DNA from 3 places in the Kocuria sp. LHG3120 genome. Region 2 is predicted to be linked to each of the others. Evidence: riboswitches for the same ligand, from Rfam matches in the RefSeq annotation. Region 2 holds a riboswitch; each other region holds the start of a gene.

Region 1 (10,150 bases), on a different contig from region 2:
GTCCGTGCCGGAGATCCAGCAGCCCCGGGCGGAGTCGACGACGACCGGGGTCGCCTGCTTCAGGAGCGGACTCAGTGAGGTCATGGCCCATCATGGGAACAGCCCGTGCAGATTGTCAACAATCGGACCGCCCCCGTAGGGTGGCCCCATGAGCACCGTGCGCGAGCCGCCCCGAGTCGTCGTGCTGACCGCCGAGGGCACGCCACCGCCCGGCAACGAGGACGCCCTCCGGGCCCTCGCCGACGTCACCGTGGTGACGCGCGAAGGCCTCGCCGACGCCCTCGCGGGGACCGGTGGGCGGCGCCCGGCGGAGGTGCTGCTGCTGTGGGACTTCTTCTCGGACGCGCTCGCCGGCGCGTGGGACGCCGCGACGGGGCTGCGCTGGGTGCACGTCGCGGCCGCCGGGGTGGACGCCGTGCTGTTCCCGGCGCTGCGCTCCTCGGCGGTGCTGGTGACCAACGCGCACGGCGTCTTCGACCGGCCCATCGCCGAGTTCGTCCTCGCCGCGGTCCTGGCCCAGGACAAGCAGCTGCACCGGAGCGCGCGGCTGCAGCGCGAGAACCGGTGGGTGCACCGCGAGCTGCGGCGCACCCAGGGCTCCACGGCCCTCGTCGTGGGCACCGGGGGGATCGGCCGCGCCACCGCCCGCCTGCTGCGGGCGGTGGGGGTGGAGGTCCGCGGCGCCGGGCGCACGGCGCGGGCGGAGGACCCGGACTTCGGGACCGTCGTCCCCGCCGCCGAGCTGGCCGAGCACGCCGGGTGGGCGGACCACGTGGTGCTGGCCGCCCCGCTGACCGGGCGGACGCACGGGATCGTGGGCCCCCGGGTGCTCGCGGCGATGTCCCCGCACGCCCACCTCGTGAACGTGGGCCGGGGCGCGCTGGTGGACGAGGACGCGCTGCTGGAGGCCCTCCGGGCGGGGCGTCCGGCCGCCGCGACCCTGGACGTCTTCGACACGGAGCCCCTTCCGCGGGACCACCCCTTCTGGGCGATGGACAATGTGCACGTGTCCGCGCACATGTGCGGGGACGTGGAGGGGTGGCGGGACGAGCTCGCCGCCCAGTTCGAGGACAACCTCCGGCGCTGGACGGCCGGGGAGCGGCTGGTCGACCAGGTGGACAAGAACGCCGGCTACGTCCGCTCCCGGTGAGGGGGCGGCGGGACCGCCGGCGACGGCGCCGCGGGTCCCGTGCCGGCGGGCCACGACGAGAGGAGAGCACGGACCATGCGCGTAGCAGTTCCCAGAGAGATCAAGCCGGCCGAGCGGCGGGTGGGCCTCGTGCCCGCCGGGGTGACCCAGCTCGTGCGGGACGGCCACGAGGTGCTCGTGGAGACCGGCGCGGGGGAGGGCTCCGGGTTCGACGACGACGCCTACACCGCCGCGGGGGCCGAGGTGGTCGACCGGTCCGCCGTGTGGGAGCGGGCGGAGCTGCTGGTCAAGGTGAAGGAGCCGGTGGCCGAGGAGTACGGCTTCCTGCGCCCCGACCTCACGCTCTTCGCGTACCTGCACCTGGCCGCCGACCGCCCGCTCACCGAGGCGCTGCTGGAGGCGGGCACCACCGCCGTGGCCTTCGAGACCGTCCGCGCCGGCCGGACCCTGCCCCTGCTCCAGCCGATGTCCGAGATCGCGGGCCGGCTCGCCGCGCAGTCCGCCGCCCACCACCTGCAGTCCAACGCCGGCGGCCCCGGGCTCCTGATGGGCGGGGTCCCCGGCGTCGCCGCGGCCAAGGTCGTGGTGGTCGGCGGCGGGGTCGTGGGCACGCAGGCCGCCCTGATGGCCTCGGGGCTGATGGCCGACGTCACGGTGCTCGACGCCAACGGCGTGCGGATCCGCGAGCTCACCGACCTGCTCGGGCACCGGGCCCGCGTGCTGATGAGCGACGAGCACGTGCTCGAGGAGGAGATCTCCGGGGCGGACGTGGTGATCGGGGCGGTGCTCGTCCCGGGGGCGGCGGCGCCCAAGCTCGTGCGCCGCGAGCACCTCGCGGTGCTGCACGACCACGCCCTGCTCGTGGACGTCGCCATCGACCAGGGCGGGTGCTTCGAGACCTCCCACCCGACCACCTACGACGACCCGACGTTCGAGGTGGACGGCATCACCCACTACTGCGTGGCGAACATGCCCGGCGCCGTGCCGCGCACCGCGACCCGGGCCCTCGCCAACGCCACCACGCCCTATCTGCGGCGCCTGGCCCGCGGCCCGGAGCAGGCCCTGGCCGCCGATCCGGAGTTCGCGGCCGGGCTCAACACGGCCGCCGGGCGGATCCGGCACGCCGGGGTGGCGGAGGCCTTCGCGGACCTGCCCGCGCAGCTGGACTGAGTCCCGGCGGACGTCCCGCCGGGGCTCAGTCCGGCGCCGGGCCGTCCGCCGTGAGCAGGCGGAGCAGCCGCTCCAGCTCGACCCGGTCCTCCGGGGCCAGCCGCGAGAAGTACTCCTCGGACTCCCGGCGCCGGTCCTCCCGGACCCGCTCGCGCAGACCGGTGCCCCGGGGCGTCAGCGCCACCAGTGTGGCCCGCCGGTCGGACGGGTCCGGGACCCGTTCCACGAGCCCCTTCTGCTCGAGCAGGTCCACCACCTCCGTGGCGGACCGCGGGGCGATGCGCAGGGCCTCGGCGAGGTCCTTCACCCGCAGGCTGGCGGACCCGCCGCCGTGGCGGCAGGTCCCGGCCGGGCCTTGCCGGTGCCCCGGCTCACCGGCACATCCGGCGAGGGCGTCGAGCGCCCGGAACTGGTGCGGGGTCAGTCCGAAGGGGGCCAGCTGCTCGGCCCACCGGCGGCGCAGCCGGCGGAAGACGGCGTGCAGCAGGTCCCCCAGGCGGGCCGGATCCGGAGCGTCGTTGGGCATGGCGTCATCCTATCCCCATTGCGGGTTACCTCATAGAGAGGTAACCTCCTTGATAGTTCCCGAGGAGGATCCCATGGCGACGACCCAGCACCCCGCGCGCGTCCGCACCCCGGCGCACGACGGCGGAGGCACCCCGGCCGACAGCCCGGGCGTCCTGCCCGGCGCCGGCCCCGGAGGCGGCGGGGGCGGAGGTCGGCCTGCGCGCCGGAACCCCGCGGACCGGACGCAGCTCGCCCGGCACCCCGTCAGCCCGCGCCGGATCGCGGCGCTGTTCGCCCCGCACCGGGGCACGATCGCGCTCGTCGTCGTGCTCATCACCGCGTCCTCGGTCGTCAACCTCGCCCAGCCGTTCCTGGTCCGCGGCGTGATCGACGACGCCCTGCCGGGCGGCGACACCCGCCTGCTGGTGCTGCTCACCGCCTCGATGGTCGGGGTCGCGGCGCTCACCTCCGTGATCGGCGTGGTCCAGACCTGGATGGCCACCGCCATGGGCCAGCAGGTGATGCACGCGCTGCGCGTGCAGCTCTTCACCCACCTGCAGGCCCAGTCGCTGGGGTTCTTCACCCGGACCCGGGGCGGGGAGGTGCAGTCGCGGCTCACGCACGACATCGCGGGGATGCAGTCCGTGGTCACCAGCTCCGCCACGGGCGTGGCGTCCAACCTCACCACCGCCGTGGCGACGGCCGTGGCCATGGTGGCGCTGTCCCCGGCGATGAGCCTCGTCTCCCTGGTGGTGCTGCCGCCGGCGATCTGGCTCTCCCGCCGCGTGGCCCTGATCCGCCGGGACGTCACCGACGAGCGCCAGCGGGAGCTCGCCGCGCTCCACACCCAGGTGGAGGAGGGGCTGTCCGTCTCGGGGGTCCGCCTGGCCAAGACCCTGGGCACCACCGCGCGGGACGCGGAGCGCTTCACCGAGCGCTCCGACCGGCTCGTGGGCCTGGAGCTGCGCAGCCAGCTGGCCGGGCGCTGGCGGATGGCCACCATGCAGATCGTCTTCGCCGCCATCCCCGCCGTGATCTACCTGGCCGCCGGCTTCCCGGCCACCAGCGGCGGCATGACCATCGGCACCCTCGTGGCATTCACCGCCCTGCAGGGGACCATCTTCCGGCCCGTCATGGGTCTGCTGAACATCGGCGTGCAGTGGGTGTCCGCGCTGGCCTTCTTCAGCAGGATCTTCGAGTACCTCGACCTCGAGCCGCAGATCGTCCCGCCCGCCGCGCCCGTCCGGCTGGACCCGGCCGCCGTGCGCGGCGAGGTCCGGTTCGAGGGCGTGCGCCACGCCTACGACGACGGGGCCGACGTCCTGCACGAGCTCGACCTGGTGCTGCCGGCGGGCACCACCACGGCGGTGGTCGGACCCACCGGCTCGGGCAAGAGCACCCTCGGCTCCCTGCTGCCGCGGCTCAACGACGTCGCCCGCGGCAGGGTGACGATCGACGGCGTCGACGTGCGGGAGATCGATCCGGCGGACCTCGCCCGGATCGTGGGCGTCGTCTCTCAGGAGACCTACCTGGTGCACGCCACGGTGCGCGCGAACCTGCTGCTGGCCGATCCGGACGCCTCCGACGCCGAGCTGTGGGCCGCCCTGGGCGCCGCGCGCGTCGCCGACACCGTCGCCGGGCTGCCGGATGGGCTGGACACCGTGGTCGGCGCGCGCGGCCACCGCTTCTCCGGCGGGGAGCAGCAGCGCCTGGCCATCGCCCGGACCGTGCTGCGCAACCCGCCCGTGCTGGTCCTCGACGAGGCCACCAGCGCGCTGGACAACACCACCGAGGCGCAGGTCCAGGAGGCCCTCGACCGGCTGGCCGCCGGCCGCACGACCCTGACCATCGCGCACCGGCTCTCCACGGTCGAGAACGCCGACCAGGTCGTGGTGCTCGAGGGCGGACGCATCGTCGAGCGGGGCGCGCCGCGGGAGCTGCGCGCGGCCGGCGGCCCGTTCGCCCGGCTGGCCGCCCGGACCGGCCCGGCCGGCGGCGCCGGCCCGCGCCCCGGCGCCGCCTCCTGACCCGCGGGTGCCGTGCTGGACGATCAGCGGCCGGCCGGCGGGCTGCGCCACCCGCTCGCGCGCCGTCCGGGCCGCCGCCACGAGGTGCTCCAGCGACGCCCTCGTCTCCTCGTAGCCGCGGGTCTTCAGGCCGCAGTCCGGGTTGACCCACAGGGTCCGCGCCGGGACGTGCTCGAGGGCCCGCTCGAGCAGCTGCTCGATCTCCTCCTGGGAGGGCACGCGCGGGGAGTGGATGTCCCACACGCCCGGCCCGATGCCCCGGGAGAAGCCGGCGGCCTCGAGGTCGGTCAGCACCTCCATCCGGGACCGGGCCGCCTCGATGCTCGTGACGTCGGCGTCCAGGCCGTCGATCGCCCCCACCACCTCGCCGAACTCCGAGTAGCACAGGTGGGTGTGGATCTGGGTCTCGTCCCGCACCCCCGAGGTGGCCAGGCGGAACGCGTCCACCGACCAGCCGAGGTAGGCGGGCTGGTCCGCGCGGCGCAGCGGCAGCAGCTCCCGCAGCGCCGGCTCGTCCACCTGGATGATCCCGATCCCGGCGGCCTCGAGGTCCGCGACCTCGTCCCGCAGCGCGAGCGCCACCTGGTTCGCCGTCTCGCCGAGCGGCTGGTCGTCGCGCACGAAGGACCACGCGAGGATCGTCACCGGGCCAGTCAGCATGCCCTTGACCGGCTTGTCGGTGAGGGACTGGGCGTGGCCGATCCACGGCACCGTGAACGCCTCGCCGCGCAGGCCCGGACCCTCCCGGCTGACGTCGCCCCACAGGATCGACGGGCGGGTGCAGCGGGAGCCGTAGGACTGGACCCAGCCGTGGACGGTGGTCGCGAAGCCGTCGAGGTGCTCGGCGAAGTACTGGACCATGTCGTTGCGCTCCGGCTCGCCGTGCACCAGCACGTCCAGGCCCAGCTCCTCCTGCAGCCGCACGACCCGCTCGATCTCCTCCCGCAGGAAGGCGTCGTACTGCGCGTCCGTCAGGGCGCCGGCGCGGTGCCGGGCGCGGGCGGCACGGACCTCGGCGGTCTGGGGGAAGGATCCGATCGTGGTGGTGGGCAGCGGGGGCAGGGGGCCGGAGGCCGTGAAGGCCCGGCCGTCCTGGGCGCTCCGGCGGACCTCCGCGGCAGACCGTCCGATGTCCGCGGCGGTCAGCGACCCGGCGCGCTCGCGCACGGCCGCGTCCCGGACCCCTGCGGCGTCCTGCCGGGTGCGGCGGGCCTCGGCGGCCTCGGCCAGCTCCGGCGCGACCGCCTCTGTCCCGGCGGCGAGACCGCGGGCCAGGGTGACGATCTCGCCGACCTTCTGGTCGGCGAAGGCGAGCCAGCTCCGCAGCTGCGGGTCCAGCCGGGTCTCCTCGGCCACGTCGTGCGGGACGTGGAACAGGGACGTGGAGGAGGCCACGGACACCTGGGCGCCCCCGCGGGCCAGCTCCGCGAGCTGGTCGAGCCGGCCGGCCAGGTCGGCCCGCCACACGTTGTGCCCGTCCACGGCGCCGGCCACGAGCACGGCGGAGTCCTCGCCCCGGAAGAGCTCCAGCTCCTCGGCGGTGGGGGCGGCGCCCTTGACGAGGTCGAGGTGCAGGGCCTCCACCCCGGAGCAGGCCAGCGGGTGCAGCAGCGGCCCGGGGGAGCCGTAGGACGTGGTGACGAACAGCTGCGGGCGCCCGGTCACGGCGGTCAGGCCCGTGTAGGCGTCCCACACGGACGAGGCGAGCTGCTCGCCGGGGACGTCCTGGTCCGCCACGAGGGCCGGCTCCTCCAGCTGCACCCAGTCCGCGCCGGCGGCGGCGAGCTCCTGGATCAGCCGCGCGTACACGGGCAGCAGCTCGGGGAGCCGCTGCAGCGGGTCGAAGCCCGCGGGGGCGTCGTCGTCGGCCTTGGCGAGGAGGAGGAAGGACACCGGGCCCACGAGGACCGGGCGGACGGTGAAGCCGTGTGCGGCGGCGCGGCGGACGTCGGCCACGAGCCGGTCGGCGGTGGCGCGGAGCGGGGTCTCCGGGCCGATCTCGGGCACGAGGTAGTGGTAGTTGGTGTCGAACCACTTGGTCAGCTCGAGGGGAGCGCGCCCGGCGTCGCCGCGGGCCAGCACGAAGCTCGCGTCGAGGCCGAGCCGGCCCTCGGCGTCGGCGAGATCGGCGAAGCGGGCCGGCACCGCCCCGAGGGCCACGGTGGTGTCCAGGACCTGGTCGTAGAGGGGGAACGCCGCGGGCAGGGACGAGTCCCGGGCGCCGAGGCCCAGCTCCACGAGCCGGCGGTGGGTCGCCAGCTGCAGGTCGGCGGCCGCAGACTCGAGCTCCTCGCGGGTCGAGCGCCCGGCCCAGTAGGCCTCCAGGGCCTTCTTCAGCTCGCGGCGGCGGCCGATCCGGGGGTAGCCGGTGATGGTGGCGGCGGGGAACGGGACAGTGGTCATGGTGGTCTCCTGAAGGGGTGTCGAGGGGTCGTGCGGAACGGTGGGTGGGCGCGTGCTCAGGCGGGGAGCAGAAGGTCCTCGAGCGCGACGGGCACGTGCGGGACGCGCGGGAGGTCCACGTGCTCCAGCAGGTCGAGCGCGGCCCCGTGCTCGTTGAAGGTGTAGAGGTGCAGCCCGGGGGCGCCGGCGTCCAGGGCGGCGCGGGCCAGCCGCGCCGCGAAGGCCACGCCGGCGCGGTGCCGCTCGGCAGGACCGGGCGCGTCCTCCAGCGCGGCGGCCAGGCCCGGGTGGGGCGCCAGGCCCGCCAGCCGGCACAGCGTCCGGAGCCGCCGCGGGTCGGTGACCGGCATGATCCCCGGGACGATCGGGATCGTCACCCCGGCCGCCCGCGCCGCCGCGACCAGGCGCTCGTAGCGCTGCGGGCGGAAGTAGACCTGCGTGATCGCGAAGTCCGCCCCGGAGCGCTGCTTGGCCAGCAGCACCTCGACGTCGTGCCGGAAGGACGGCGACTCCGGGTGCCGGGTCGGGTAGGCGGCCACGCCCACGGCGAGCCGGCCGGCCGCCAGGGCCGCGGTGTGGCGCTGCTCGACCTCGCGCACGAGCTCCACGAGCTCGCCGGCGTGCCGCAGCTCGCCCGGCTCGGCCCCCGGGTCGAGGTCGCCGCGCAGGGCCAGGACGCCCCGGACGCCGCGGCGGACCAGTGCGGCCACGGTCTGCTCCAGCTCGGCCCGAGTGCTGCCGACGCACGTCAGGTGGGCCAGGGGCCGCAGGCTCGTGCGCGCCAGGAGGTGGTCGAGCAGGGCGAGCGAGCTGTCCCGGCGCTGCTCGTCCCCGCTGTACGTCACCGAGACGTGGTCGGGACGGGTGGGCTCGAGCTCCTCGATGGTCCGCAGCAGCGTGTCGGCGCTCGCCGCGCTGCGCGGCGGATAGAGCTCGTAGGACAGGGACGGCGGCGCCGGCCGGGCGGTCGGGCGTGGTGTCACGTTCTTCCTCCAAGGGTCACCCCGAGGGAGGGCAGCAGCCGTCCCGGAGTGGACCCGGGAGGCTGCGACAGCTCCATCGGTCCTGGCGGGAGCACCGTTCCGCGCACCCCGTGGCGGGGGCGCGGATGGTTGCTGCGGCGTCGACGAGCCAGGTCTCTCGGCCGCTCTGGATAGATGCAGGACCCATTCCAGCGGCTGCCCCGCCGCGCTGCCAAGTGCGGGCGCCCAGAAGACGCCGGTGCGCCGACTGTGACGACCGCGGCGTCACAGGACGCAACACCGACGCGCGACGACGCACCGGCGACGACGCACCGGCGGCGAGGCCCATGAGGAGCGCAGGTCCGGGGCCGTCACGATCCGGTCTCGGGTCTTGCCGGGCCGGGGCGGGCGGCCTAGTCTTTGACAACCAACAGGTTGATCAAGGAATCAGTTGACAAACACCGTGGATCCCGGCGACGACGAGCTCGACAGGGCCTTCCTGGCCCTGGCCGACCCGGTCCGCCGCCGCATCGTCGCCCGGCTCAGCCGCGGACCGGCCACGGTCACCGAACTGGCGGAACCCTTCGCGATCTCCCTCCAGGCGGTCTCGAAGCACATCCAGGTCCTCGAGCAGGCGCAGCTCGTCACGCGCACCCGTGACGCCCAGCGCCGGCCCGTCCACCTGGACCCCGCACGGCTCGAGGCGCTCACCGCGTGGATCGACCGGTACCGGCTGGTCCGGGAGGAGCAGTTCCGCCGCCTCGACGCCGTGCTCGACACCCGAGCCGCGGACCGCGGCCAGCACACCCAGGACTGAACCATGGGACACGCACTGCACCTGACCGTCCCCGACGGCCTGCCCTTCATCGACTTCGAGCGCGAGTTCGACCACCCCGTGGCCGACGTCTTCCGCGCCCACGCCGACCCCGAGCTGTTCCGGCAGTGGATCGGGCCGCGCGGGCTGCGGACCCGGATCGACGGCTTCGAGTTCCGCCCCGGCGGCGCCTACCGGTTCGTCCAGCGCGGCGAGGACAGCACCGAGGAGTACGCCTTCCGCGGCGTCTTCCACACGGTGCGCGAGAACGAGCTCGTGGTCCAGACCTTCGAGTACGAGGACTGGCCCGACGCCGTGGACCTGGAGTACCTGCATTTCGAGGACCTGGGCGACGGCCGGTGCCGGCTGCGCGGGCACACCGTCCACGCGTCCCAGGAGGCCCGCGACGGGATGGTCGGATCCGGCATGGAGAAGGGCGTGGCCGAGGGCTACGAGCGGCTCGAGGAGCTGCTGGGCGGGCGGACCGCGCAGGGCGGGGTCTGACCGTGGACTGGACGCTCGAGGTGGTGCTGGTGCCGGTGCGCGACGTCGACCGGGCCGTGGAGTTCTACCGGGACCAGGTCGGCTTCCACCTCGACCACCACACCACCACCGAGCAGATGGACATCGCCCAGCTGACCCCGCCCGGGTCCGGCTGCTCGATCGTGGTGGGCAACCTCCCCGCCCACCGGGAGATGGCCCCCGGATCCCTGCGCGGGCTCCAGCTGGTGGTCGCGGACGCCCGGGCGGCCCGCGAGGAGCTGCTGTCCCGGGGCGTGGAGGTGAGCGGGATCACGGTGCTCGACGAGCGGGACGGCGGCACCGTCTTCGGCTTCAGCGACCCCGACGGCAACTCGTGGGCGGTCCAGGAGCTGCGGGTCCGCGCCGAGCGCCCGCTGATCCCGCCGGAGCACCGCCTCTGACACCGTCACCGGCGCCGGCGACGGCCGCGCACCGCGGCATGTCCTGTGCCCGTGGCCCCGGCGGAGCCGCGGCTCCGCCGGATCAGTCCTGCGGGGCGTGCTCGGCCCGGCGGCCGAGCACCTTCGAGGCCAGGGCGATGAGCGCCACCAGCCCGGCCGTGAGCAGGAGCTGGCCCCGCACGGCGCCGTCGAGC
Region 2 (10,150 bases):
GGCATGGTCATCCCGCCCAGGATCACGCTGCGGACGGTGGCCGACGCCTCCTACCGGCCCGAGTGGTGGTTCAACTTCCTCACCACGGACTCCCTGAAGTTCGCGTCCCTCTCGAGCACGAGCGCCGACCTGCCCACCATCACGAACTCGATGTTCGACCCGACCTTGTCCTACGCGGACCTCGAGTGGATCCGCTCCGTGTGGCCGGGGAAGCTCTTCGTGAAGGGCGTGCTGACCCGGGACGACGCCCGGCAGTCCCTGGCCGCGGGGGCCGACGGGCTGGTGGTCTCCAACCACGGCGGCCGCCAGCTGGACCGCGCCCCCGCCTCGCTGCACGCGCTGCCCGAGGTGCGGGACGAGGTGGGGGAGGGCGTCGAGCTGATCCTCGACTCCGGGGTGATGAGCGGCGCCGACGTGATCACCGCCCTGTGCGCCGGAGCGGACTTCGTCCTCATCGGCCGGGCCTACCTCTACGGGCTGATGGCCGGCGGGCAGCAGGGCGTGGAGCGGGCGATCGAGCTGCTGGCCGAGGAGGTGCGGATCAGCATGCAGCTGATGGGCGCCGAGACGGTCGCCGACCTGGGCCCGCACCTGCTCGGCGCCCGCCACCACCCCGCCGCCTCCCGCCGGGACACCCCGGCCGACCGGCGCTGAACCACCGGCCCCCGCACCGAGGGGTCGCGTTCCGCCTCCGCCGCTGCCGAGGGGTCGCGTTCCGCCTCCGCCGCTGCCGAGGGGTCGCGTTCTGTCGACAAGTGACCGCGATACCAGCCGAACGCGACCCCTCGCGATGGGGGTGCGCCGGACGCGACCCCTCGCGGGCGGCGGCGGGACCGGGGGCCGCTACAGGTCCGCGAGCACCGACACCGGGTTCTCCACCGCGTCGGCCACCATGCGCAGGAAGCCGCCGGCGGCCCCGCCGTCGCACACCCGGTGGTCGAACGCGAGGGAGAGCTGGGTGACCTTGCGGACGGCCAGCTGCCCGTCGACCACCCACGGGCGGTCGATGATCCGGCCGATCCCGAGGATCGCGACCTCCGGGTGGTTGATGATCGCCGCGGCCCCGTCCGTGCCGAACACCCCGTAGTTGTTGAGGGTGAACGTGGAGCCGGACAGCTCGGCGGGCCCGGCCTTCCCGGAGCGGGCGAGCTCGGTGAGCCGCCGGAGCTCGGCGTCGAGCCCGCGGGCGCTCAGGGTGTGCGCGCCGCGGATGTTCGGCACCACGAGCCCGCGGTCGGTCTGCGCCGCGAAGCCGAGGTTCACGCCGTCGAAGCGCACGATCTCCTGGCTGCCGTCCTCGAGGGTCTCGATCCGCGTGGCGAGCTCGGGGTGGCGGGCCAGGCCGGCGAGCACGAACCGCGCGATCAGCGCCATGAGCCCCGGGGCGGTCGCGGGGTCCTGGGCCTTGAGCTCGGCGCGCAGCTCCACGAGCCTCGTGGCGTCCACGTCCACCCAGACGGTGGCCTCGGGGATCTCGGCGCGGGAACGGGTCATGGCCTGGCCGATGGCCTTGCGGATCCCGGAGACCGGGACCCGCTCCGCGACCCCGAGCCCCGTGCGGGCGTCCACGGCGGACGGCGCCGCGGTGGTGGACGGCGCCGGGGCCGACGACGTCGGGGCCGTGCTCTCCCGTGCGGCCGGTGCGGCGGTGGCGGCGGGGGCGGCCGCCGCGGTCACCACGTCCCGGCGCAGGATGAGCCCGCCGGGGCCCGAGCCGCGCACGGTGGAGATGTCGACCCCGCGGTCCTTGGCGAGCTTGCGCACGATCGGCGAGACGACCGTGGGCGCCAGGCGCGGGGCCGAGGCCATCGCGTCGTGGGCGGCACCCGCGGCCTGCGCCGCCCGGGCCGCGGCCTGCTCCGCGGCCCGCGCGCGGGCGGGCTCGGGGACCGGCCGGGCGGCGGAGGCGGCCGGGCCGGTGGCACCGGCCCGCTTCGGCCGGCGCCGGCGTCCGGCCGTGCCGCCGGCGGGCGTGCCGTAGCCGATGAGCACGCTGCCCGACCCGGCGTCGTCGTCGGCGGACGCGGCGACCGCAGAGGCCGCGGCGGCCGCCGCGGGGTCCGCCCCGGCGCGCTCCTCCTCCCGGTAGGACTGCCCGCCCTTCGGGCCGCCGCCCTGCGGGGCGGGCGTCCCGGCCCGGTCCGCGGTGTCGACGGAGATCAGCGGCGCGCCGACGTCGAGGGTCTGCCCCGAGGCGCCGTGCAGCTGGTGCACGGTCCCGGCGAAGGGGCATGGCACCTCCACGGCGGACTTGGCGGTCTCCACCTCGGCGATCGGCTGGTCCACGGCGACGGTGTCGCCCACCTGGACGAGCCAGCTCACGAGCTCGGCCTCGGTCAGTCCCTCGCCGAGATCCGGCAGGGTGAACGTCTTCACGGTCATGGTCAGTCCTCCCACTGCAGGTCGTCCACGGCGTCGAGGATGCGGTCGACGCTCGGCAGGTAGTGCTCCTCGAGCTTGGGCGCCGGGTACGGGATGTCGAACCCGGTCACGCGGCGCACGGGCGCGGCCAGGGAGTGGAAGCAGCGCTCCTGGACGCGGGCCACGATCTCGGCGGCCACGGACGCGAAGCCCGGCGCCTCGGCCACGACCACCACGCGCCCGGTCTTCCGCACCGACGCGGCGACCGTCTCGTCGTCGAACGGGACGATGCTGCGCAGGTCCACGACCTCGAGCGAGCGCCCCTCGGCGGCGGCGGCCGCGGCGGCCGCCACGGCGGTCGGCACGGACGGCCCGTAGGCCAGCAGCGTGGCGTCCTCGCCGGCGCGGGCGACGACGGCGCGGCCCTCCCGGCGCTCGGGCGCCCCGTTCTCGTAGCGGTCCCTCAGTTCGGCCAGGTCCACGGGGGCCTTGGACCAGTAGAGCTTCTTGGGCTCGAAGAACACGACGGGGTCGTCCGAGTCGATCGCCTCGCGCAGCATGAGGTAGGCGTCCTCGACCGTGGCGGGGGTGAACACCTTCAGCCCGGGGGTGTGGGCGTAGTAGGCCTCGGAGGAGTCGCAGTGGTGCTCCACGCCGCCGATGCCGCCGGCGTAGGGGATCCGGATGACGATCGGCAGGCGCACGGCGCCGCGGGTGCGGTTGTGCATCTTCGCGATGTGCGAGGCGACCTGCTCGAAGGCAGGGTAGGCGAAGGCGTCGAACTGCATCTCGATGACGGGGCGCATCCGGTTCATCGCCATGCCCACGGCCATGCCGGCGATCCCGGACTCGGCCAGCGGGGTGTCGAAGCACCGGGTGCGGCCGAAGCGCTTCGTCAGCCCGTCGGTGATGCGGAAGACGCCGCCGAGGGTGCCGACGTCCTCGCCGAAGACGACGACGGCGGGGTCGGCGGCCAGCGCGTCGGCCAGGGCGGTGTTGAGCGCCTGGGCGAAAGTGGCGGGCTTGACCGCCGGGGCCTCGCCGGCCGGGGCGGGGGCATGCAGGGTGCTCACTGTCCGGTCTCCTCTCGGGCGAGCTCGGCGGTCAGGAACTGCTCCTGCTCGGCGAGCTGCGGGGTCTGCTCGGTGTAGACGTGGCGGAACAGCTCGAGCGGGTCGATCTCCACGTCGGCGTTCATGCCGTCGCGCAGGGCCGTGGCGACGTCCTCGGCGGCGGCGGCGATGCGCTGCTCCGCCGCGTCGTCGAGCACGCCCTCGGCGCCGAGGTAGGCGCGCATCCGGGTCACCGGGTCCTTGGCGATCCACTCCTGCACCTCGGCGTCGTCCCGGTAGCGGGTGGCGTCGTCGGCGTTGGTGTGCGCCTGCATGCGGTAGGTGTGCGCCTCCACGAGGAGGGGCTCGGACTCGGAGCGGGCCAGGTCCACGGCGCGCCGCAGGGTGGCGAGCAGCGCCACGAGGTCGTTGCCGTCCACGCGCTCGCCGGCCATGCCGTAGCCGACCGCCTTGTGGGCGAGGCTCGGGGCCGCGGACTGCTGGGACAGGGGCACGGAGATCGCGTAGCCGTTGTTCTGCACGAAGAACACGACCGGCAGCTTGAACACGGCCGCGAAGTTCAGGGCCTCGTGGAAGTCGCCCTCGCTGGTGGCGCCGTCCCCGCACATCGCCAGGACCACGGTGTCCTCGCCGCGCAGCTTGGCGGCGTGGGCCACGCCCACCGCGTGCAGCAGCTGGGTGGTGAGCGGGGTCGACTGGATGCCCACGTGGTGCTCGTGCGGGTCGTAGCCGCTGTGCCACTCGCCGCGGAAGATCGCCATGACCTGCATCGGGTCCACGCCCTTGGTCATGACCGCCACGGTGTCCCGGTAGGTGGGGAACAGCCAGTCGCCCTCCTCGAGGCACAGGGCGGCCGCCACCTGGCAGGCCTCCTGGCCGTGGCTGGACGGGTAGACGGCCATCCGGCCCTGGCGGACCAGCGCGGAGTTCTGGTCGTTGACCCGCCGCCCGACCACCAGCTTCTCGTAGGCGCCCAGCAGGACGTCCGGGGCCGGCAGCGGGTACTCGTGGCCGGGGCCGGTGCCCTGCTCCTCGGGGGCGAGCAGCCGCCCGCTCGGGTCGACCATGCGGATCTCGCCGCGGGCCGGGAGCATGTACTGCTCCGGTGTGATGCCGAAGCTCTGGGAGGCCCGGAGGATCGGGTCCTCGGGGGTCTCGACGGTCTGGCTCATGGTGTCCCCTCGGTCGGTCCCCGGTGCGGCCGCGGTCCGGGGAGGGCAGGAAGGTGGTGCGGCTCTGTCTCCCCAGTATGGGAACCGGGCATGGTTCGTATCCACAGAGCGGGGAAAATGCAGAAGTCTGAGACGGACAGTGCACCGCGCGTGGACGAAATGTTCTAGTGTGGCGTGGAGCACACGCATTCGTCCGACACGTTCCGGGCCCCGCGCCCGACCCGCCCCGAAGGAGCCCGCCGTGCCCTCGACCCCCGTGCCGCTGGACGAGACCGACCGGAAGATCCTCGCGGAGCTGTCCCGGGACGCGAGGCAGTCCGTGACGGCGATCGCCGCGGCCGTGCACGTCTCCCGCGCCCACGCCTACGCCCGGATCAACCGGCTCCGGGACGAGGGGGTGATCCTGCGCTTCAGCACCGTGATCGACCCGGTCCGGGCGGGCCTGCAGGCCTCCGCGTACGTGACGCTCAAGCTCCAGCAGAACACCTGGCGGGAGCTGTGCGCCCAGCTCCAGGCGATCCCCGCCGTGCACCACATCGCCCTGGTGGGCGGGAACTTCGACGTCATGCTCCTCGTGCGGGCCGTGGACACCGTGCACCTGCGGCAGGTGATCTTCGAGCACGTCCAGCAGCTGCCCGGCGTGGTGGACACCCAGACGTTCCTGATCTTCGAGGACATCGACACCCGGGCCTGACGCGCCGGCCCCGCGCCGGGCCCGGCGCGCACGGCCGGCGTCACGAACCGTCACGGTCGTCATCTTCCGACGCGGAGGGACACCCACTACCTCTGCGCATAGTGTTGTTCCAGCTTCACGAGACGTGACCGCCAAGCTCCGACTTGGTCACGCACCAACCCCATGCTCATTGGGTGGTTCGGATGAGGAAGCGGCCTGCATCTTCCGCGGCGTGCCCACCGGGCCCGCGCGGATGACCGGTGCGGGTAAGAGCAAGGCACAGGAGCAGCGCCATGTCCATCCCCGTGACCGACCACGACCTCGCGACCCGGCAGATCCACGCCGGCACCCACGACCAGGTCGTCCAGCGCACCCTGACGGTGCCGATCTACCAGACCGCGGCCTTCGAGTTCCCGGACTACGAGGCGGCCCGGCAGATGTTCGCCCAGACCCGGGCAGGCTTCACCTACACGCGCACCGGCAACCCCACGGTGGCCGTGCTCGAGCAGCGGATCAGCGACCTCGAGGGCGGCGCGGGCGCCGTGGCGACCGGCTCGGGCCAGTCCGCCGTGGCCGTGGCGCTGCTGGCCCTGCTCGGCCAGGGCGCCGGGAAGCACCTCGTGGCCTCCGAGAAGCTCTACGGGGGCACGGTGGACCTGCTCACCGACTCCTTCGCGGACTACGGCATCGAGGTCTCCTTCGTGGACCCCACCGCCCCGGGGGCGTGGGCCGCGGCCGTGCGCCCCGACACCCGCGCGTTCCTGCTCGAGTCCATCGGCAACCCGCTGGCCACCCTCCCGGACCTGCCCGGGATCGCCGACGTCGCCCGGACCGCCGGGGTGCCTGTCGTCGTCGACAACACCCTCGCGTCCCCGGCCCTGTACCGGCCGCTGGAGAAGGGCGCGGACATCGTGGTGCACTCGGCCACCAAGTTCCTGGGCGGGCACGGCAACGCGCTCGCCGGGGCGGTCGTGGACGGCGGGACCTTCGACTGGTCCGCCCGGCCGGACAAGTGGCCGCAGTTCACCCAGGCCCGCGCCCGCTGGGGCGGACTCAGCCTCGTCGACAAGTGCGCCGCCGCCAGCCCCTACCTGCACCTGGTCCGGGCGAAGTACGTGCACGACCTCGGCACCACGCTCTCCCCGTTCAACGCCAGCCAGATCCTGCAGGGCACCGAGACCCTCGACCTGCGCGTGGCCCGCCACACGGCCTCGGCGCTGGCGGTGGCCGAGTTCCTGGCCGGGCACCCCGCCGTCGCCCGCGTCCACCACCCCGGCGTGCCCGGGGACCCCGGCGCCGGGATCGCGGCCCGGGACTTCCCGCGCGGGACCGGCTCCGTGTTCTCCTTCGACCTCGCCGCCCCGGACGGCGCCGTGGGCCCGTTCATCGACGCGCTCCGGCTGTTCAAGCTGGTCGCCAACATCGGGGACACCCGCAGCCTCGTGGCCCACCCGGCGGCCATGACGCACTGCCGCCTGACCCCCGAGCAGCGCCGGGCCGGCGGGATCGCCGAGACCACGATCCGGCTCTCGATCGGCCTCGAGTCCCCCCAGGACCTCGTGGCCGACCTCGGCCAGGCCCTCGACACCGTCGTCACCGCCGTCCAGACCACCCGGAAGTGAGCCCCGCCATGACGTCCCCCACCGAGACCCGCACCCGCCACCGGGGCTTCACGACCACCGCCGTCCACGCCGGCCAGGAGCCCGACCCGCTGACCGGGGCGGTCATCCCGCCGATCTACCAGACCTCCACGTTCGCCCAGGACGGGATCAACGTGCTGCGCGCCGGGCACGAGTACAGCCGCGGCTCCAACCCCACCCGCAGCGGCTTCGAAAAGCAGCTCGCGGCCCTGGAGCGCGGCGAGCGGGGGTTCGCGTTCGCCTCGGGGATCGCGGCAGAGGACGCCCTGCTGCGCGCCGTGCTGCGCCCGGGCGACCACATCGTGCTCGGCGCCGACGGCTACGGCGGCACCAACCGGCTGATCACCCGGGGCCTCGCCCCGTGGGACATCGGGCACACGCCCGTGGAGATCACGGACCTCGACGCCGTCCGGGCGGCCGTGCGCCCCGGCGCCACGAAGGTGCTGTGGCTCGAGACGCCGTCCAACCCGCTGCTCGGCATCGCCGACGTCGCGGCGTGGGCGCAGCTGGCCCGGGACGCCGGGGCGCTGCTCGTCGTCGACAACACCTTCGCGTCCCCGTACCTGCAGACCCCCCTCGAGCTCGGCGCGCACGCCGTGGTGCACTCCACCACGAAGTACATCGGGGGGCACTCGGACGTGCTCGGCGGCGCCGTGGTCGTGGGCGCGGCCCAGTGGCGCGGGGCCCCGCTCGCCGAGGCGGTCGGCTTCCAGCAGTTCGCCGCCGGCGCCGTGGCGGGCCCCCAGGACAGCTACCTGGCCGCCCGCGGGCTCAAGACCCTGAGCCTGCGGATGGAGCGCCACCAGGACAACGCGCAGCGGATCGCCGAGTGGCTCCTGGAGCGCCCCGAGGTCGCGCAGGTGCTCTACCCCGGGCTGCCCGGGCACCCCGGCCACGCGCTCGCCGCCGCGCAGATGCGCGGGTTCGGCGGCATGGTCTCCTTCCGGCTGACCGGCGGGGAGGCCGCGGCCCGGGCGGTGGCGGAGGGCACCCGGCTGTACTCGCTGTCGGTGAGCCTGGGCGGGGTGGAGTCCCTGATCTGCTACCCCTCGGAGATGACGCACGCCTCCGTGAAGGGCACCGCGCTGGCCGTGCCCGTGGACCTGGTGCGGCTCTCGGTGGGCATCGAGGACGTCGAGGACCAGCTGGAGGACCTCGAGCGCGCGCTCGCCGCCTGACCGGTCCTTTCCGCCCGGTCGGCTGCGCCGTCGGCGCCGCCGGCGCCGCCGGCGGCGCCGGTTCCGCCGGGTCAGCGGGCCGCGCCCGGTCCGCCCCCTGGGTCCGGCCTGACGGATGCGTCCGGCTCCGGCCAGGCCGGAGCCGGATCCTCCCGGCCGAGGAGCAGCCGGCGGACCAGGTGCACGAGCATGGCAGTGAACACCATCGCCCAGGCGCTCAGGGCCACCCACAGCCAGACGGCCCCGACCAGACCCACGATCGGCAGGTCGTCCGCGCGACCCAGATAGATGCTGGCCACGGCGTACATCCCCAGCGGGAAGACCACACTCCACAGCGAGGACTCGTAGCGCAGCGGCACCCGGTGCACGCGGTGGCGCCACCACCCGGCCGCCACCAGGGCCGGGATCAACCAGGTGGCGAACGCCCAGAAGACCAGGCCCAGACCCGCCACGAGCCCGCGGACCACGGCGACCATCGGGGTGTCGGACATCTCCACGATCCGGGATGCCGCCAGCACGGTGATGGCGCACGCGCCCATCGCCACCCAGTACGGCGGGGTCAGGTCGACCGGCCGCAGCGGATAGAGCATCATGCGCAGCGTCACGAGCACGCCCGCCGCGGCGTAGAGGAACAGCCCCACGGACCAGCCGGCGACCGCGACGACGGAGAGCACGTGCCGCCAGGCGTCGCTGCCCACCACCGGGTCCAGGGCCGCGGCGGCCACGGCCACGGACTGGCTGGCCACCACCCAGATGAACCAGGTCCCGTTGGCGGTGCTGACCACGGGGCGGGTGCGCCGGGAGAGCACCGCGCTCCACGGGACCACGTAGCCGAGGCCCAGCCACACCGCCCCGGCGAGTCCTAGGAGCGCGGCCGTGGCCCCGTGCCAGCCCGTCGTCGCGAGCCGGGACGCCAGCACGTTCGTGCCGGCCACGAAGGTGAAGAAGCCGAACGCGCGGCGAGGGTCGAGGAACTCCACGACGAACTCTCGCCGGAAGACGGCGAACCGCCAGACGGTGAGCAGGCACAGCGCCGCCCAGCTGCCCGCGCACACCGCGAGCAGGGCCGTGGACAGCGCGGCGAAGCCCTGCATCTGCAGGCCCACCGAGAGGATGCCGCTGGCCATGACGAGGGCGAAGTAACCGGGCGCCAGGCCGCGGACGCCGCCGAGGACACGTTGTCGGAGCGATTCGGCCACCTGCCCAGGCTACCGGGGCCCCGCCCGCGGCCCCGCCCCGTGCGGCTGCCGGGACGGTACTGCCCCGGCGGAACTAGCCTTGGACGCATGAGCACCGGCACCCGGAACGACGACATCAGCGCATCGCTCGAGCTCCCCGGGCCCGTGGTGAGCACCCACTGGCTGGCCGAGCACCTCCAGGACCCCCGGCTGGTGCTCGTGGACGCGAGCTCCACGCTCAACCGGACCGACGAGGCCCTCCCCGGGGCGGTGCTCCTGGACCTGGACGGGGCCTTCTCGGACCCGTCCTCGGACCTGCCGCACACGGCGCCCCCGGCGGAGCAGCTGAGCGCGGCGGCCCGGGCGCTCGGCATCTCGCACTCGAGCACGGTGTTGGCCTACGACGCCAAGGGCGTCTTCGCGTCCGCCCGCGTCTGGTGGCTGCTCCGGACCGCGGGCTTCGACCGGGTCGCCGTCCTCGACGGCGGCCTCCCGGCGTGGGCCGCGGAGGGCCGGCCCACGGGGGCGCACGCCGCGCCGCCGGCCGAGCCCGGCGACGTGGAGCTCGTGCCCCGTCAGGGCGGCTTCGTCGGGGCGGAGGACGTCGCCCGCGCCCTGGCCGACCCGGACGCCACCGTCCTGGACGCCCGCTCCGCCGGCCGGTTCGCGGGCACCGAGCCCGAGCCGCGGCCGGGCCTGCGCCCGGGGCACATGCCGGGGGCGGTCAGCCTGCCCTACACCGACCTGCAGGACGGGCAGGGGCGGCTGCTGCCGCTGCCGCAGCTGCGGGAGCGGATCGCGGCGGCCGCGCCCGAGGGGCGGCGGATCGTCACCAGCTGCGGCTCGGGCCTCACGGCGTGCGTCCTGGCGCTCGG
Region 3 (10,150 bases), on a different contig from region 2:
CCCTGCAGGACTTCCTCGAGCAGTGCGGGGTCGACACCCGGGTGCAGTCCGCGATCAAGATGGAGCAGGTGGCCGAGGTCTACATCCCGCGCCGGGCCATCCGGCACATGGAGAAGGACCGCGTCGTGATCTTCGGCGCCGGCGCCGGGCTGCCCTACTTCTCCACCGACACCGTCGCGGCCCAGCGGGCCCTGGAGGTCCACGCGGACGAGGTCCTCATGGCGAAGAACGGGGTGGACGGCGTCTACACCGCGGACCCCCGCACGAACCCGGACGCCCAGCGGCTGTCCACCCTCACCTACGGCGAGGCCCTCGCCCGCGACATCCGCGTCATGGACCAGACGGCCTTCAGCCTGTGCCGCGACAACGACGTGACGATGCGCGTGTTCGGCATGGAGGGCGAGGGCAACGTCACCCGCGCCATCCTCGGGGAGCAGATCGGCACCCTCGTCACCGCGTGAGCCGGCGCCGGGCGGCCCCCGGTTAGACTGGGGCGAGCACGGCCGGGCGGCGTGGTTCCCGCGCGGCGACCGGCCGAACCGACCCCGCGCGGAGGACTCCGTGCGACACGACGAAGGAGCCCCTACGTGATCTCAGAGACCATGTCCGAAGCGAAGACCAAGATGGGCAAAGCCGTGGAGGGCGCCAAGGAGGACTTCGCCGCGATCCGCACCGGCCGGGCCAACCCCTCCCTCTTCTCGAGCCTGCTGGTCGAGTACTACGGCACTCCCACCCCGCTCCAGCAGCTCGCCTCCTTCCAGAACCCCGAGGCCCGCACGCTGCTCATCACGCCGTACGACCGCTCCGCCCTCAACGACATCGAGAAGGCGCTGCGCAACTCGGACATCGGGGCGAACCCCGCCAACGACGGCAACGTCATCCGCGTGGTCATGCCGGAGCTGACGCAGGAGCGGCGCAAGGAGTACGTCAAGGTCGTCGGGCACAAGGCCGAGGAGGCGCGCGTCTCCGTGCGCAACATCCGCCGGCACGCCAAGGACCAGATCGAGAAGGCCGTCAAGGACGGCGACATCGGCGAGGACGAGGGCAAGCGCGCCGAGAAGGACCTCGACGCCGCGACCAAGAAGCACATCGACCAGATCGATGAGATGCTCAAGAACAAGGAAGCGGAGCTGCTGCAGGTCTGATGCCGGACCAGCCGCGACCGCACCAGGAGACGAAGGCTTCCCCGGGAACCGCCGGGGGGGCCTTCTCCCCGCGTGCCCGGCCGGCGCCCGTCCGGGCCGGCGCCGCGACGACCCCCGGCACGCCGGGGCGCCGGCACACCGCCCCCTCCCGCGCCGGCCGGAACCTGCCGGCCGCCGTGGGCGTCGCCGTGGTGCTCATCGGGACCCTGCTCGTCGGGCTGTTCGTCCAGCCCCTCGTCTTGGCGCTCTTCGCCGGGACGGCGGCGGGGATCGGCGTCTGGGAGGTCGGCCGGTCCCTGCGCTACCGAGGCATCGTCATCCCGCGCGTCCCGGCGGTGACCGCGGGCGTGCTGATGCCGGTCGCCGCGTTCGCCGGTGGCGGCGAGGCGCTGATGATGGCCGTGATCGTGGGGCTGACGCTCGTGATCGTCTGGCGGGCCCTGGGGGGCCGGGACGGCATGATCCTGTCCATCATGGGCTCCGTGTTCGCCCTGGTCTGGGTGGGCTTCCTGCTGAGCATCGCCCTGCTGCTCTACCACACCGAGGCGGGCCCCCTGAAGGTGCTCACGGTCATCCTGCTGGCCGTCGGCTCGGACACGTGCGGCTACGCCGTGGGCGTGGTCTGGGGCCGCCACCCCATGGCGCCGCGGATCAGCCCCAAGAAGTCCTGGGAGGGCTTCGCCGGGTCGCTGGGCGGCTCGGTGCTGATCGGCGTCCTGTGCGCCGTGCTGCTGCTCGACCACGCCTGGTGGGAGGGCGCCGTGCTCGCCGCGGTGCTCGTGCTCGCCGCCACCCTCGGCGACTTCTCCGAGTCCATGGTCAAGCGCGAGCTGGGGATCAAGGACATGGGCACCCTCCTGCCCGGCCACGGGGGCGTGATGGACCGGATCGACTCCATCCTCTTCGCCGTCCCCGCCGGGTACCTGCTCTTCGAGCTCTTCGCCGCGAGCGCCTGAGCCCGGCGTCCAGGACCCGCAGCCCATGCCTCCCGACCGCCCCGGAGCCCGGCCGGCCACCGCCCGCATCCCGCGGTGCACCGAGGCCGAGCGCGGCTACGACGTCGTCCAGGTGGACGAGCTCCTGGCCGGCGTGCACGCGGCCCTGCAGGACGCGCCGCCCGGCCCCGGACCGGCGCACCGGTCCGGGGCCGTGCTGAGCACTCAGGTGCGCGCCGCCGTCTTCGCCGACGCGCGGGGCGGTTACCGGCCGGAGGCCGTCGACGGGCTGCTGGACGCGGCCGAGGACGCGCTGGCCGCGGCCGAGCGCGAGCAGTGCCTGCGCGACCGGGGCCCCGAGGCCTGGCAGGAGCACGTCGACGCCCTGACCCGGCTGCTCCGGAACCGTCTCGACCGGCCGCGCACGCAGCGCTTCCGGCGCCCCTCCCGGCCGCGGGCCCAGGGCTACTCCGCGGCCCACGTGGACGTCCTCTGCGAGCGCCTGGGCGCCCGGCTGGAGGGCGCCGCGGACCTCGCGCCGGCCGAGCTGCGCCGGGCCGTGTTCCCGCCCGCGCAGGGGGAGCGCAGCTACGAGGAGCAGCAGGTGGACGCCTTCCTGGACCGCGCCGTCCAGCTGCTCCTGGCCTCTCGCTGAAACAGGCTCTCCGAAGCCTCTGTGTATACATGCTGGACTGGGCCTCGTCCAGAAACGCCGTTCCGTGTTCATCCCGACCCCTGAAAAGCAACTTTTGGGTGTCACGCCTTGCTCCTGTGCATACAACGGCTTAGTGTGGGCCACATCACATGAGGAGGTAGCCCATGTCCACCCAGCCACCCATCGACGCCGACGACCTCGTCGCCGACATCGATTTCCCCGCGGCCCAGCGGTCGCCAGAGTTCCAGGAGCTGCGGAAGACCCATCGCGGCTTCGTCTTCCCGCTCGCCGTCGCCTTCCTGGTCTGGTACCTGCTGTACGTGGTGCTCGCCATGTACGCGCCGCAGCTGTTCGCCATCCAGGTCATCGGCAACGTCAACCTCGGCGTCGTCCTGGGACTGCTCCAGTTCGTCACGACCTTTGCCATCACAGGGGCCTACGTGTCCTTCGCCAACCGCAAGCTGGACCCGAAGGCCACGGCCATCCGGGAGCGTCTCGAGCCCAGCCTCGGCACCACCGGCGGCGTCCACGGACAGGAGAACTGACCGATGCACCAGCTGCACACCGCGCTCGCGCCCATGACGGCCGCCACCACGGAGACGGTCGGCACGCCCTGGATCAACATCTCCATCTTCGGCGCGTTCGTCGTCGTCACGATGGTCATCGTCCTCCGCGCCTCGAAGTCCACGTCCACGGCGGCCGACTACTACGCCGGCGGCCGTGGCTTCAGCGGCACCCAGAACGGCCTGGCCATCGCGGGCGACTACCTCTCGGCGGCGTCCTTCCTGGGCATCGTGGGCGCGATCGCCCTCCAGGGCTACGACGGGTTCCTCTACTCCATCGGCTTCCTCGTGGCCTGGCTCGTGGCGCTCCTGCTGATCGCCGAGCTGCTGCGCAACACCGGCAAGTTCACGATGGCGGACGTCCTGTCCTTCCGCCTGCGCCAGCGCCCCGTGCGCGTCGCGGCGTCCATCTCCACCCTCGCCGTGTCCGCGTTCTACCTGCTGGCCCAGATGGCCGGGGCGGGCGCCTTGGTGTCGCTGCTGCTGGGCATCAGCTCGCGGGTCGGGCAGTCGCTGGTCATCGTGGTCGTGGGCGTGCTCATGATCGTCTACGTCCTCGTGGGCGGGATGAAGGGCACCACCTACGTGCAGATCATCAAGGCGGTGCTCCTGGTCTCCGGCGTGGCGGTCATGACCGTCTGGATCCTGGCGCTCTACGGCTTCAACTTCTCCTCCCTGCTCGGTGACGCGGTCGCCGTCTCCGGCAACCCGGCCATCCTCGAGCCGGGCCTGAAGTACGGCGTGAGCGAGACCAGCAAGCTGGACTTCATCTCCCTGGGCCTGGCCCTCGTCTTCGGCGCGGCGGGCCTGCCCCACGTGCTCATGCGCTTCTACACGGTGCCCACGGCCAAGGAGGCGCGCACCTCCGTGGTCTGGGCCATCTCGCTGATCGGCCTGTTCTACCTCTTCACCCTCATCCTGGGCTTCGGCGCGGCGGCCCTCATCGGCGCCGAGCGGATCCAGGCGGCACCCGGCGGCGTGAACTCCGCGGCCCCGCTGCTGGCGTTCGAGCTCGGCGGGTCCCTGCTGATGGGCATCATCGCGGCGGTGGCCTTCGCCACGATCCTCGCGGTCGTCGCCGGCCTGGCCATCACGGCCTCGGCCTCGTTCGCCCACGACATCTACACCAGCGTGATCAAGAAGGGGAACTCCGATCCCCGCAAGGAGCTGAAGGTGGCGAAGACCACGGTGGTGGTCATCGGTCTCGTCTCCATCGCGGGCGGCATCGGCGCCCAGGGCCAGAACGTCGCGTTCCTCGTGGCGCTCGCCTTCGCGGTCGCGGCCTCGGCGAACCTGCCGACCATCCTGTACTCCCTGTACTGGCGGCGCTTCACCACCCGGGGGGCGGTCTGGTCCATGTACGGCGGCCTGATCATCTCGGTGGGCCTCATCGTCTTCTCCCCGGTCATGTCCGGCACCGAGACGTCGATGATCCCGACGGCCGACTTCGCGTGGTTCCCGCTGCAGAACCCGGGCATCGTCTCGATCCCGGCCTCCTTCCTGCTCGGCTTCATCGGTTCCATGACGGAGCGCCGTCTCGAGGACCCGATCAAGCAGTCCGAGATGGAGGTGCGCTCCCTCACAGGCATCGGCGCCGAGAAGCCCGTCGCCCACTGACGGATTCCCCGCTCCCACCTGGGAGGATCCACCGGCCCGCCCGAAGCCCCGGCTTCCGGCGGGCCGGTCCGCGTCCGGGAGGAACGCGTCGATTGGCTAACGGGAACAGACAGGCGGCTGACCGTCGGCTAGGGTGAGGCGCAGAAGCAACCTCAGGGTATTCCAGGGATACTCGCCGGTTGCGTACAATAAAAGTCCCTCCCGGGACGGATAAGGAGCCATCATGGGAATCATCAGCTGGATCATCCTCGGCCTCATCGCCGGCGCCCTCGCCAAGCTCATCATGCCGGGCAGCCAGGGTGGCGGCATCATCGTCACGATCGTCCTCGGCATCGTGGGGGCCCTCCTCGGAGGCTTCCTCGGCTCGCTGATCGGCATCGGGGACCTGGAGTCCGCGTTCGACATCGGCACCATCATCACCGCCGTCGTGGGAGCCCTCATCGTGCTCTTCATCTGGGGCGCGGTCTCCGGCCGCAAGGGTCGCGCCACGCGCTGACCCCACCCCCGTCGGTCGCCGAGGCCCCGTCCACCGCTCCCGGTGGACGGGGCCTCGGCCCGTTCCGGGCCGTCCGCAGGCACCCCCTGCGGGCACCGCACCGAGGAGTGGCGCTGGGGGATACTGGGGCCATGACGCCCCCCGCCACCTCGCCCCGCACCCGCCCGACACCCGAGCTGCGCGCCCTGGCCGCCGCCGGCCCCCGCCGGATCAGCGTCCTCGGCTCGACGGGCTCGATCGGCACCCAGGCGCTCGACGTCGTGCGGGCCGCCCGCGAGCTCGAGGGCGCGGACCCGTTCACCGTGGTCGCCCTCGCCGCCGGAGCACGGCACCTCGAGCTCCTCGCCGAGCAGGCCCTCGAGACCCGCGCCGCGCTCGTGGCGACCAGCGGCACCGCCCAGGACGCCGCCCGGCTGGCCGGCCTCATCGCGGACGGGGCCGCGTCCGCCGGGGCCGGGGGATACCGCCCGGACGTCGTGCACGGGCCCGACGCCGCGTCCGCGGCCGCCGCCCACCCCGACGCCGACCTCGTGCTCAACGGGATCACCGGCTCCATCGGCCTCGCCCCCACGCTGGCGGCGCTGCGGGCCGGGCACCGGCTCGCCCTGGCGAACAAGGAGTCCCTGATCGCCGGCGGCGCCCTCGTCAAGGCCGCCGCCGCGGCCACCGGGGACCCGGACGCCCTGATCCCCGTGGACTCCGAGCACTCCGCGCTGGCGCAGGCGCTGCGCGGCGGCACCGCCGGGGAGGTGGACCGGCTCGTGCTGACGGCCTCCGGCGGGCCCTTCCGCGGCCGGTCCCGGGCGGAGCTCGAGACGGTCACGCCCCGGGACGCGCTGCGCCACCCGACGTGGGACATGGGCCTGATGGTGACGACCAACTCGGCGACCATGGTGAACAAGGCCCTCGAGGTGCTCGAGGCCCACCTGCTCTTCGACGTCCCCCTCGAGCGCATCGACGTGGTGGTCCACCCCCAGTCGGTCGTGCACTCCATGGTCCAGTTCGTGGACGGCTCCACCCTCGCCCAGGCCTCGCCCCCGGACATGCGCCTTCCCATCGCCCTCGGCCTGGCCTGGCCGCACCGGGTGCCCGGGGCCGCCCTGCCGTGCGACTGGACGCGCGCCACGGAGTGGACCTTCGAGCCCCTCGACCCGGTGGCGTTCCCCGCCGTCGAGCTCCTCAAGGCGGCGGGGGAGCGGGGCGGGACCTTCCCCGCCGTGTTCAACGCGGCCAACGAGGAGGCGGTGCACGCCTTCCACGACGGCCGGATCCGGTTCCCCGCCATCGTGGACACCGTCGAGGCGGTGCTGGGCGAGCACGACGACGACGGCCCGCTGGAGCTCGAGGCCGTGCTGGCGGCCGAGCGCTGGGCCCGCCGGCGGGCCCGCGAGGTCCTCGCCCGCTGACCGGGCCGGGCCCGGCCCCGCCGCACGTGCTAGTCTGTCAGGCGGATGACGAGTCCCAGCGTGCAGCCCTGGCTTGCTGGGCGGCAACCCTCTCCCGTAGTGGGGTGCCCCAGGTGAACCATCCGGCACCGGCCGACGACGGCCGGCGGCAAGTACGGTCCGACCGCGCACGCGCCCTCCGGCGCGCCCTCGACCGTGGCCGCCGGACCCGTTGGCCCCGGTGGAGACCTCCGACACCCCGGACCCACGGAAAGGCACCACATGCGATCGCAGCGCCTCCCCTTCCTCGCCCTGGCCACGACCCTCGGCCTCGCCCTCACCGCCTGCGGCGGCTCCGCCGGGGAGTCCTCCGGCGAGGGCGTGCTCGCCGACGACAAGGTCACCATCGGCGTGGTGGGCACCGACCCGACCCACGACGCCCTCCAGAGGGTGGCCGAGGAGCAGGGCATCACCGTCGAGTACGTCGACTTCTCCGACTACAACCAGCCGAACCCCGCCACCGAGTCCGGTGACGTGGAGATGACCTGGTTCCAGCACGTCCCGTTCCTCGCCGACTACAACAACGCGGCCGGCGGCTCCATCACCCCGATCGGCTCGACCTCGATCTACCCGCTGGGCCTGTACTCCAACCAGTACGACTCCGTGGAGCAGTTCCAGGAGGGCGACGAGATCGCGGTGCCCAACGACGCCGTGAACCTCTCCCGGGCCCTGCTCGTGCTCGAGGCCGCAGGTCTCGTGGAGCTGACCAGCGACACCCTCATCCCCACCGAGCTCGACGTCGACACCGAGGCCTCCACGGTGCGCGTCACCCCGGTCTCCGCGGAGCAGACGGTGCTCTCGCTCGACTCGGTGGCCGGCTCGGTCATCAACAACGACTTCCTCTCGCGGGCCGACATCGACCCGCAGTCCGCGCTCGCCCAGGACGACCCCGAGTCCGAGGGCTCCCGCGCCTACGTCAACCTCTTCACCACCACGGAGGAGCTCGCCGACGACGAGACCCTCCGGCAGGTCGCGGACCTCTACCACGAGCAGGCCGTGCTCGACGCCGAGATGGAGGAGACCAAGGACACCGCCGTGCCGCTGCAGCTGGAGCCGGAGGAGCTCCAGGAGCTGACCGCGCGCTACCAGCAGGAGCTGAAGGACCAGGAGCAGTGAGCGCGGCGGTCCCCGCCGGGCCGCCCGCACCCGGGCGCCCGGACGAGGTGCTCGTCTCCTTCCGCAACGTCTCCAAGACCTTCCGCACCGGCTCGGGGCGGGCGGCGCGCGAGGTGCTCGCGGTCGACGACGTCACCCTCGACGTCCGCCGCGGCGAGATCTTCGGCGTGATCGGCTACTCCGGGGCGGGCAAGTCCACCCTCGTGCGCCTGATCAACGGGCTCGAGCCCGTGTCCTCGGGCTCCCTGACCGTGGAGGGCTTCGAGGTGGCCGGCCGGCGCGAGACCGAGCTGGCGCCCGTGCGGCAGGAGATCGGGATGATCTTCCAGCAGTTCAACCTCTTCACCTCCCGCACCGTCGCCGGCAATGTCGAGTACCCGCTCAAGCGGGCCGGCTGGCCGAAGGAGAAGCGCCGGGCGCGGGTGGCCGAGCTGCTCGAGTTCGTGGGCCTCGCCGCCCGCGCCGGCAACTACCCGGAGCAGCTCTCCGGGGGGCAGAAGCAGCGCGTGGGCATCGCCCGCGCGCTGGCGACCAGCCCGAAGCTGCTCCTGGCCGACGAGTCGACGAGCGCCCTCGACCCGGAGACCACGCAGGAGGTGCTGCAGGTGCTGCAGCGGGTCAACCGGGAGCTCGGGATCACGATCGTGATCATCACCCACGAGATGGACGTGGTCCGCGCGATCGCCGACCGCGTGGCCGTGATGCAGGACGGGAAGGTCGTGGAGCACGGCTCCACCGTGGACATCTTCGCCCGGCCCCGCACCGAGACCGCCCGCCGCTTCGTCTCCTCCGTCCTGCACTCGGTGCCCGACGCCCGTGAGGTCGAGCGGCTGCGCCGCGCCCACCGGGGGCGCCTGGTGATCGTGGACGTCGGCGACGGCGTGGACATCGGCGGGGTGCTCTCGGACGGCGCCGCCCGCGGGGTCCGCTTCACCATCGCCTACGGCGGGATCAGCGTGCTCCAGGAGCAGTCGTTCGGGTCCCTGACCTTCGAGCTGACCGGTGCGGACGCGGCCGTGCAGGCCGTGGTCGACGAGATGTCCCGCATCACGACCCTGAGAGAGGTGGCCGCGTGAACGACTGGTCCGTCCTGGGACCCGAGCTGCTGTCCGCGCTCGGGGAGACCCTCTACATGGTGGCGGTCACGCTGCTGCTCGCCGGCCTGCTCGGTCTGCTCGTGGGCGTCGGCCTCTACGTCACCCGCCGGGGCAACATCCTGGAGAACCGGGCGGTGCACGAGGGCCTCAACCTCGTGGTGAACTTCGTCCGGCCGATCCCGTTCATCATCCTGCTGGCCGCGCTGGGACCGGTGACCCAGGGGGTCGTCGGGACCCGGCTGGGGCCCAACGCCGCGATCTTCGCGATGACCATCGGGGCCATGTTCGCGGTGGCGCGCATCGTCGAGCAGAACCTCATGAGCGTGGACCCCGGGGTCGTGGAGGCGGCCCGCTCCATGGGCGTCTCCCGCGGCCGGATCATCACCACGGTGATCCTGCCCGAGGCGCTGGGCCCCCTGGTGCTCGGCTACACGTTCCTGGTCATCGGCATCACGGACATGTCGGCGATGGCCGGTGCCATCGGCGCCGGCGGCCTGGGCGACTTCGCCCTGCGCCTGGGCTACCAGCGGTTCAACGACGAGGTCACGTGGGCGGCGGTCGCCGTCATCGTGGTCCTGGTCCAGCTCGTGCAGGTGGTGGGCAACCGGCTGGCCCGCCGGATCCTGCGCCGCTGAGGCGCCCCGCCCCGCAGCCCTCCGACGGCCGGTGCGCCTCCCTCCCGGGAGGGCGCCGGCCGTCGTCGTGCCCTGTGGTGCGCCCGGTGCCCGACGTCCAGGATCGTGGTGCAGACTGGTCCTCGCCGTGCCGAGCGCACGGCCCCGACGTCCCCGGCGCCCGCCGGGGTCCCTCGACGATCCCGGGAGGTCCGACGGATGGGTGTCGTGCTGTTCCTCGTGGGCGTGCTGCTGGCCGCCGCGGCCATCGCGGTCTCCATCGCCCTCCACGAGATCGGCCACCTCGTGCCGGCCAAGCTCTTCGGCGTGCGCGTCACGCAGTACATGGTCGGCTTCGGGCGCACCGTGCTCTCCCGCCGGCGCGGCGAGACGGAGTACGGGCTCAAGGCGGTCCCGCTGGGCGGCTACATCTCCATGGTGGGGATGTACCCGCCGGCGCGCGCGGG

The links. A riboswitch is a leader RNA that binds a small molecule or an ion and turns the genes downstream of it on or off. The one in region 2 is predicted to bind S-adenosylmethionine.
Region 1: another riboswitch for S-adenosylmethionine. It lies ahead of ACP7CD_RS10455 (methylenetetrahydrofolate reductase); the one in region 2 lies ahead of ACP7CD_RS14000 (O-acetylhomoserine aminocarboxypropyltransferase/cysteine synthase family protein).
Region 3: another riboswitch for S-adenosylmethionine. It lies ahead of ACP7CD_RS08910 (MetQ/NlpA family ABC transporter substrate-binding protein); the one in region 2 lies ahead of ACP7CD_RS14000 (O-acetylhomoserine aminocarboxypropyltransferase/cysteine synthase family protein).

What each region holds. Positions count from the first base shown of each region.
Region 1 covers NZ_JAFCWG010000004.1:302,768-312,917, reverse strand. Annotated here, with positions in the region: gene ACP7CD_RS10485 (aspartate aminotransferase family protein) at 1-84, opposite strand, end outside; gene ACP7CD_RS10480 (D-2-hydroxyacid dehydrogenase) at 149-1,150, shown strand; gene ald (alanine dehydrogenase) at 1,226-2,320, shown strand; gene ACP7CD_RS10470 (MarR family winged helix-turn-helix transcriptional regulator) at 2,346-2,846, opposite strand; gene ACP7CD_RS10465 (ABC transporter ATP-binding protein) at 2,920-4,854, shown strand; partial or broken gene metE (5-methyltetrahydropteroyltriglutamate--homocysteine S-methyltransferase) at 4,891-7,257, opposite strand; gene ACP7CD_RS10455 (methylenetetrahydrofolate reductase) at 7,314-8,240, opposite strand; SAM riboswitch class I at 8,311-8,417, opposite strand; gene ACP7CD_RS10450 (ArsR/SmtB family transcription factor) at 8,683-9,036, shown strand; gene ACP7CD_RS10445 (SRPBCC family protein) at 9,040-9,537, shown strand; gene ACP7CD_RS10440 (VOC family protein) at 9,540-9,956, shown strand; gene ACP7CD_RS10435 (amino acid permease) at 10,039-10,150, opposite strand, start outside.
Region 2 covers NZ_JAFCWG010000007.1:23,751-33,900, reverse strand. Annotated here, with positions in the region: gene ACP7CD_RS14025 (alpha-hydroxy acid oxidase) at 1-654, shown strand, start outside; gene ACP7CD_RS14020 (dihydrolipoamide acetyltransferase family protein) at 844-2,382, opposite strand; gene ACP7CD_RS14015 (alpha-ketoacid dehydrogenase subunit beta) at 2,385-3,434, opposite strand; gene ACP7CD_RS14010 (thiamine pyrophosphate-dependent enzyme) at 3,431-4,606, opposite strand; gene ACP7CD_RS14005 (Lrp/AsnC family transcriptional regulator) at 4,848-5,300, shown strand; SAM riboswitch class IV at 5,414-5,535, shown strand; gene ACP7CD_RS14000 (O-acetylhomoserine aminocarboxypropyltransferase/cysteine synthase family protein) at 5,573-6,901, shown strand; gene ACP7CD_RS13995 (cystathionine gamma-synthase) at 6,910-8,097, shown strand; gene ACP7CD_RS13990 (tellurite resistance/C4-dicarboxylate transporter family protein) at 8,169-9,296, opposite strand; gene ACP7CD_RS13985 (sulfurtransferase) at 9,384-10,150, shown strand, end outside.
Region 3 covers NZ_JAFCWG010000003.1:436,861-447,010, forward strand. Annotated here, with positions in the region: gene pyrH (UMP kinase) at 1-461, shown strand, start outside; gene frr (ribosome recycling factor) at 588-1,145, shown strand; gene ACP7CD_RS08880 (phosphatidate cytidylyltransferase) at 1,145-2,101, shown strand; gene ACP7CD_RS08885 (DivIVA domain-containing protein) at 2,127-2,735, shown strand; gene ACP7CD_RS08890 (DUF485 domain-containing protein) at 2,900-3,280, shown strand; gene ACP7CD_RS08895 (solute symporter family protein) at 3,284-4,915, shown strand; gene ACP7CD_RS08900 (GlsB/YeaQ/YmgE family stress response membrane protein) at 5,139-5,411, shown strand; gene dxr (1-deoxy-D-xylulose-5-phosphate reductoisomerase) at 5,543-6,817, shown strand; SAM riboswitch class IV at 6,862-6,978, shown strand; gene ACP7CD_RS08910 (MetQ/NlpA family ABC transporter substrate-binding protein) at 7,079-7,972, shown strand; gene ACP7CD_RS08915 (methionine ABC transporter ATP-binding protein) at 7,969-9,048, shown strand; gene ACP7CD_RS08920 (methionine ABC transporter permease) at 9,105-9,704, shown strand; gene ACP7CD_RS08925 (M50 family metallopeptidase) at 9,903-10,150, shown strand, end outside.